Regions from separate parts of the Bradyrhizobium sp. 142 genome, predicted to be linked through region 2. Evidence: riboswitches for the same ligand, from Rfam matches in the RefSeq annotation. Region 2 holds a riboswitch; the other holds the start of a gene.
The links. A riboswitch is a leader RNA that binds a small molecule or an ion and turns the genes downstream of it on or off. The one in region 2 is predicted to bind S-adenosylmethionine.
Positions count from the first base shown of each region.

Region 1: it holds a riboswitch for S-adenosylmethionine, as region 2 does, so the genes downstream of both, IVA82_RS17980 (homoserine O-acetyltransferase) here and IVA82_RS28245 (O-succinylhomoserine sulfhydrylase) in region 2, are expected to answer to the same signal.

Region 1 covers NZ_JADPKQ010000199.1:17,974-21,378, forward strand. Annotated here, with positions in the region: gene metW (methionine biosynthesis protein MetW) at 1-498, opposite strand, end outside; gene IVA82_RS17980 (homoserine O-acetyltransferase) at 501-1,703, opposite strand; SAM riboswitch at 1,797-1,876, opposite strand; gene IVA82_RS17985 (chorismate mutase) at 2,069-2,917, shown strand; gene hisC (histidinol-phosphate transaminase) at 2,950-3,405, shown strand, end outside.
Region 2 covers NZ_JADPKQ010000310.1:3,448-6,852, reverse strand. Annotated here, with positions in the region: gene IVA82_RS28250 (2'-deoxycytidine 5'-triphosphate deaminase) at 196-1,302, opposite strand; SAM riboswitch at 1,412-1,491, shown strand; gene IVA82_RS28245 (O-succinylhomoserine sulfhydrylase) at 1,565-2,761, shown strand; gene IVA82_RS28240 (SGNH/GDSL hydrolase family protein) at 2,932-3,405, opposite strand, start outside.

The sequences.
Region 1 (3,405 bases), on a different contig from region 2:
GGTGCAGAAGTGGATGTTGGCGGTGTCGTACCAGCTTGCCGGCAGATTCTCGGTGCGCGGCATGTGGCCGCCGACCAGGAGCTGAAGCCGCATCCTCCAGAAGCCGAAGTTCGGGAACGACACGATGGCGCGGCGGCCGATGCGCAAGAGGTTCTCCAGCACGATCTTGGGCTGCCGCGTCGCCTGCAGCGTCTGCGACAGGATCACGTAGTCGAAGGCATCGTCCGGATAATTGACGAGATCGGTATCGGCATCGCCCTGCACCACCGCGAGGCCCTTGGCGACGCAGCGGTTGACGCCCTCGCGCGACAGCTCGATGCCACGCCCGTCGATGCCGCGGGTCTCCAGAAGCTGAAGCAGATCGCCGTCGCCGCAGCCGACGTCGAGCACTTTCGAGCCAGGTTTGACCATTCCGGCGACCAGCAGATGATCGGCGCGAAACTGGTCGGACCGTTCAGCCGCAAGGCCGCCCAGCGGCAGCACTTCCTGTACAGACATCGCTAGCCGTCCCCGGTCGTGAGCCCGCGCGCCTTGCCCGCCGATTGCAGGAAGGCGCGGGAGATGTCGAAGAATTCGGGCACGTCGAGCAGAAAGGCGTCATGACCGCGATCGGTTTCGATCTCGGCAAACGACACCCGCGCACTTGACGCATTCAGCGCATGCACCAGCGCGCGCGATTCCGAAGTCGGGAACAGCCAGTCGCTGGTGAAGGAGACCACGCAGAAGCGGGTCTGGATGCCGGCGAACGCTTTCGCCAGCACGCCGCCATGGTCGGCAGCGATGTCGAAATAGTCCATCGCACGCGTCAGGTAGAGATAGCTGTTGGCATCGAAGCGCTCGACGAAGGACGAGCCTTGGTAGCGCAAATAGCTCTCGACCTGGAAATCGGCGTCGAACGAGAAGGTCGGCAGCTCGCGGTCCTGCATGCGCCGCCCGAACTTGCGATGCAGCGCAGCGTCCGAGAGATAGGTGATGTGCGCCGCCATCCGCGCTACAGCGAGCCCACGATGTGGATGGATTCCGTGATCGGCATAGCCGCCACTGTGCCAGTCGGGATCGGCCATCACGGCCTGGCGGCCAAGCTCGTGAAACGCGATGTTCTGTGCCGAGTGCCGCGTCGAGCAGGCGATCGCCAGCGCGGAGAATACGCGGCCCGGATACGCCGCGGTCCATTGCAGCACCTGCATGCCGCCCATCGAGCCACCAACCACCGCGAGCAGCGTGTCGATGCCGAGGCGGTCAATCAGCATGGCCTGCGCCCGCACCATGTCGGGAATGGTGATGACCGGGAAATCCAACCCCCACACCTTTCCGGTCGCGGGATTGATCGAGGCGGGCCCGGTCGAGCCCATACAGCCACCGATCACGTTGGTGCAGATGATGAAGTACTGGCTGGGATCAATCGGACGGCCGGGGCCCACCAGGGTCTCCCACCATCCGGGCTTGCCGGTGACGGGGTGCACATTGGCAACGTGCTGGTCGCCGGTGAGCGCATGGCAGATCAAAACGGCGTTGGAGCGCGCGGCGTTGAGCTCGCCATAGGTCTGGTAGGCGATCTGGAATGGGGTGAGATCGATGCCGCAATCGAGCCGCAGCGGCTGATCGGCGCCGAAATGCGCGACCGGCGAGCTCGGATGATCCACCTCGTGCGACCGTTCGTCGGCACTGATCGCGGGACTGGGAATCGATTTGACGGCAACCATCTCAGACCATCGTCCTGGTTTGCGGTCAGACTCTTGACCGCCACTGACTTCAGGCCATGAAAAACCCGGCCTGAACGATAGGTTCGGCCGGGATCGAAAACGTCCCCGGCCTGTTTAGCGAGTTTTTTAACGTGGCTGCAAGCCGGCCGGCTCAAATGACCACGGAACAGTCAAATCCTACCGGCTTGGGCTGTTTTCGTCAAGCGAGGGTCCGAATCAGCCAAATTCATCCCGGCAATGTCAGCCGAGAACAGCGCCATTTCTCTTTGCTTTCGGCCTCCATCCTGCCTAATCAGGACGTCGATCGCAGCGGATCCGGCTTGACCGAACCGCATTGAAACGCCTCTCAGCAGCACTTCACAGATATGCCCCAACGTCCGCCCGCACCACCATCGTTGCAGGAATTGCGCAAGGAGATCGATGCGATCGACGAGGGCATGCATCGCCTCCTGATGCAGCGTGGGGACATCATCGACCGCCTGATCCAGGTGAAGCAGACCCAGGAGGTCGGTTCGGCGTTCCGCCCGGCGCGCGAGGCCGCCATGATGCGTGACCTCGTGCAGCGTCATCGCGGCATCCTGCCGCTCGACACGGTCGAGAGCATCTGGCGCGTCATCATCTCCACGTTCACCTATGTGCAGGCGCCGTTCTCGGTGCATGCCGACATCGCGGTGAGCGAGCCTGCGATGCGCGATTCCGCCCGCTTCCATTTCGGCTTCACGGTGCCCTATGTCGCGCATTTCAGCGCGCAGGCCGCGGTCGAGGCGGTGGCCAAATCCAAGGGCGATCTGGCGCTGGTCTCGGCCACATCGAGCCGTACGCCGTGGTGGCTGTCGCTGGAAGCGGCCGGCATGCCGAAGATCATCGCGCGGCTGCCCTTCGTCGAGCGCGCCGATCATCCGGCGGCACTGCCCGTGTTCGTGGTCTCGCGCGTGGCCGATAGCGCCATGGTGACGGAGGTCGAGACCTTCAGCGTGCGCGTGTCGGGATGGAACGCCGACGTCGCGCGGGCGCTGTCGCCGCTCGCCGAGATCGTGGCCGTGCCCGATACCGCCTTCGACGGCGCGGCCCTGCTGATCTCGGTCACGGCCGCGAGCAGCCTCGACAAAATCAAGGCTGCCCTGATCGAAGCGGGAGCCTCGGTGCGCTCCACAGCCCTCGTCGGCAGCCACGCAACACGCTATACGGTGCCCCCGACCGGGTCGAAATCGTAAGTCACGAGCCGCCTGCCATTCCGGAGTTGAAGATGTCCCGCCCCGTGCCGAATCCCGGCATTCTCGATATTGCGCCCTACACGCCCGGCAAGAGCCCGGTGGCGGAGCCGGGCCGCAAGGTGTTCAAGCTCTCGGCCAACGAGACGCCGTTCGGGCCCTCGCCCAAGGCGATCGAGGCCTTCAAGCACGTGGCTGATCATCTGGAAGACTATCCGGAAGGCACCTCGCGCGTGTTGCGCGAAGCGATCGGCCGCAGCTTCGGGCTCGATCCCAACCGTATCATCTGCGGCGCCGGCTCGGACGAGATCCTCAATCTGCTCGCCCACACCTATCTCAGCCAGGGTGACGAGGCGGTCTCCACCACCCACGGCTTCCTGGTCTACCCGATCGCGACCATGGCGGTCGGGGCCAAGAACGTCGTCGCCGCCGAGACGAACCTCACCGCCGACGTCGACGCGATCCTGAAAGCCGTGACGCCGCGCACCAAG
Region 2 (3,405 bases):
TGTCACGAGGCTTCAGATCAGCCGGTTACCCAACCAACCTGCTCGTCAGCTACCAGACTTATCGACAATTATCCGGGTGGATTCCTCCTCCACTGGTGACACGCGCCCTTCGGGGCACACAGCGTAATCCGGGATCGTGTCACAGCAGGAGAGACTTTCCCGGATTACGCTGAACGCTCCATCCGGGCTACGGAATTACACCCGAAAATGCTTGCTCAGCTTCAGCCCCTGCGCCTGGTAGTTCGAGCCGATACGCTGGCCGTACATGGCGTCGGGGCGCGCCAGCATCTTCTCGTAGACGAGGCGGCCGACGATCTGGCCGTGCTCGAGAATGAAGGGCACTTCGCGCGAGCGCACTTCGAGCACGGCGCGCGATCCCTGCCCACCGGCGCCGGCGTAACCGAAGCCGGGATCGAAGAAGCCGGCATAGTGCACGCGGAATTCGCCGACGAGCGGATCGAACGGCACCATCTCCGCGGCGTAGTCGGGCGGCACCTGCACGGCTTCCTTGGAGGCGAGAATGTAGAACTCGCCGGGATCGAGGATCAGGCTGCCATCGGGACGCGCCGAGATCGGCTCCCAGAACTCCCCAATGGCATAGCCGGAGCGGCGATCGACGTCGACCACGCCGGTGTGGCGCTTGGCGCGGTAGCCGACGAAGCCGGAACCTTTCTCGCCGGAGAGATCGACGGAGACGGCGACGCCGCCGGAGAGATCGGCATCGTCGATGTCGACGAGACGCTCGGCCGCATGCAGCGCGTCGAGCTCGTCGGCGTTGAGGATGGCATCACCGGTGCGAAAGCGCACCTGCGACAGCCGCGAGCCCTCGCGTACCAGCACCGGAAACGTCTTCGGGCTGATCTCGGCATAGAGCGGGCCGTGATAGCCGGCGCCGATCATGTCAAAGCGGCGGGTACCGTCGGCGATGACGCGGGTGAAGACGTCGAGTCGGCCGGTCGAGCTCTTCGGGTTCGCAGCCGCGACGATCTCCGGCGGCAGCGCGAGACTTTCGAGCAGCGGCACGATGTAGACGCAGTTGGTCTCCAGCACCGCGCCGTCGGCGAGGCTGAACTCGTGCAGCTTCAATTCGTCGATGCGCTCGGCGACGGTGGCGCCGGGGCCGGGCAGAAAGCTCGCACGCACACGATAGGCGATGTCGCCGAGGCGAAGGTCGAGGCTCGCCGGCTGGATCTGGCTTTCAACGAAATCGTAGGCGGGCAGGATGAGGCCGCCCTCCGCCATCGCCGCGATCATGCGGTCGGGCAGGATACCATTGGCGTCGGCAGCGACCGTGAACGTCAAACGGTGGTCCTCTTCGGGGTCAAACGTATCCGAAAACGCGGGAAAAACGAGCCTTTTACGGCTATCCGATGGATGCCTTGACGAAAAGGGCATTGCAGAATATGAGCATGACTTATCCCGTGGTGATTTGAGCCGGCCGGCTTGCAGCCACGTTAAATAAATCGCTAAACAGGCCGGGGACCTCTGTGATCCCGGCCAGTGGAGATATCCAGGCCGGTTTTTTTGTGACCATTTTTAAGAATGGTCACGTTGGAGAGGTCCTATGTCGAAGTCGCCGGCGTCCACCGCACATTACCGTCCCGAAACCCGTCTGGTCCATTCCGGCACCTTGCGCTCGCAATATGGCGAGACGTCCGAGGCGCTGTTCCTGACGCAGGGCTACGTCTACAACAGCGCCGAGGAGTGCGAGGCGCGCTTCAAGGGCGAGGATCCCGGCTTCATCTACTCGCGCTATTCCAATCCGACGATTGCTATGTTCGAGCGCCGCATGATCGAGCTCGAAGGCGCCGAAGCCGCCCGCTCGGCCGCGACCGGCATGGCCGCGGTGACGACCGCGATCCTGGCGCCGCTGAAGGCCGGCGATCATGTGGTCGCCTCGCGCGCGCTGTTCGGCTCGTGCCTCTATGTGGTGCAGGACCTCCTGCCGCGCTATGGCATCGAGACCACTCTGATCGACGGCCTCGATCTCGACCAGTGGCAACGCGCGGTGAAGCCGAACACGAAAACGTTCTTCCTGGAGAGCCCGACCAATCCGACGCTCGACGTGCTCGACATTCCCGCCATCGCCGAGATCGCGCACAAGGGCGGCGCGCGGCTGATCGTCGACAACGTGTTTGCGACACCGATCTGGCAGAGCCCGCTCGCCCTCGGTGCGGACGTCGTGGTCTATTCCGCGACCAAGCACATCGATGGCCAGGGCCGCTGCCTCGGTGGCATCATCCTGTCGTCGGAAGCCTTCATAGCCGAGCACATCCACAATTTCATGCGCCAGACCGGCCCGTCGATCTCGCCGTTCAACGCCTGGGTCCTGCTCAAGGGCCTAGAGACGCTGGGCGTGCGCGTGCGCGCGCAGACCGAGACGGCGGCCCGCATCGCCGACGTGCTGGCGAGCCACCCGAAGATTTCACGGCTGGTGTTCCCCGGCCGCGCTGATCATCCGCAGGCGGCACTGGTGAAGAAGCAGATGCGCGGCGGCTCGACGCTGGTCGGCTTTGAGGTCAAGGGTGGCAAGCAGGGTGCGTTCCGCGTGCTCAACGAGCTCAAGCTCGCGAAGATCTCCAACAATCTCGGCGACGCCAAGAGCCTGGTGACACATCCGGCGACCACCACGCATCAGCGCCTCAAGCCGGAAGATCGCGCCGCGCTCGGCATCAGCGAAGGCTTTATCCGCTTCTCCGCGGGGCTCGAGCATGCGGATGATCTGATCGAGGATCTCACCGCAGCGCTGGAGAAGGCGTGAAGCTCTTACCCTCCCCTGGAGGGGGAGGGTCGATCGCGCTTAGCGCGAGCGGAGTGGGGTGATCTCTCCACTCGGGCAGTGTTCGACGTGGAGAGACCGTCACCCCACCCCGTCTCACATTTCGCTGCGCTACATGTGAGCCGACCCTCCCCCTCCAGGGGAGGTAAGCGCTACATCGGCCGGTAGGTCCGCACGTTCGCGGGCACGTTGACGCCGATCTTGATCTGGCCGACGGAGCGGATGATGTCGTCGCCGAGGAGCTGGGCGAAGCAGGCGTAGCCCCAGTCGTTCATGTGCAGGCCGTCGGCAATGACGAAGCTTTCCACCGGGATCGACTGCGTCTCGTGCCACTCGCGCATCACCTCGAAACGGGGGAAGATGCCGACGTGACGTAGCTCGGCGACCTTGCCGAGCAGCTTCACCATCTTGCCGGCGCTCTCGGCGCGCTGGTTGACCGCCGGGGAATATTGCGGATCGACCAGCACGATATCGGTGCCGCCGCCAGCCTGGATGCGGGAGATACCGTTCTCGACGAGCTTGGCGGTGTCGCCGGGATCGAGATTGCGCAGCACGGCATTGGTGCCGACCTGCCAGATCACCATATCCGGATGCACGTCGATCACCTCCTTCTGGAGGCGTTTCAT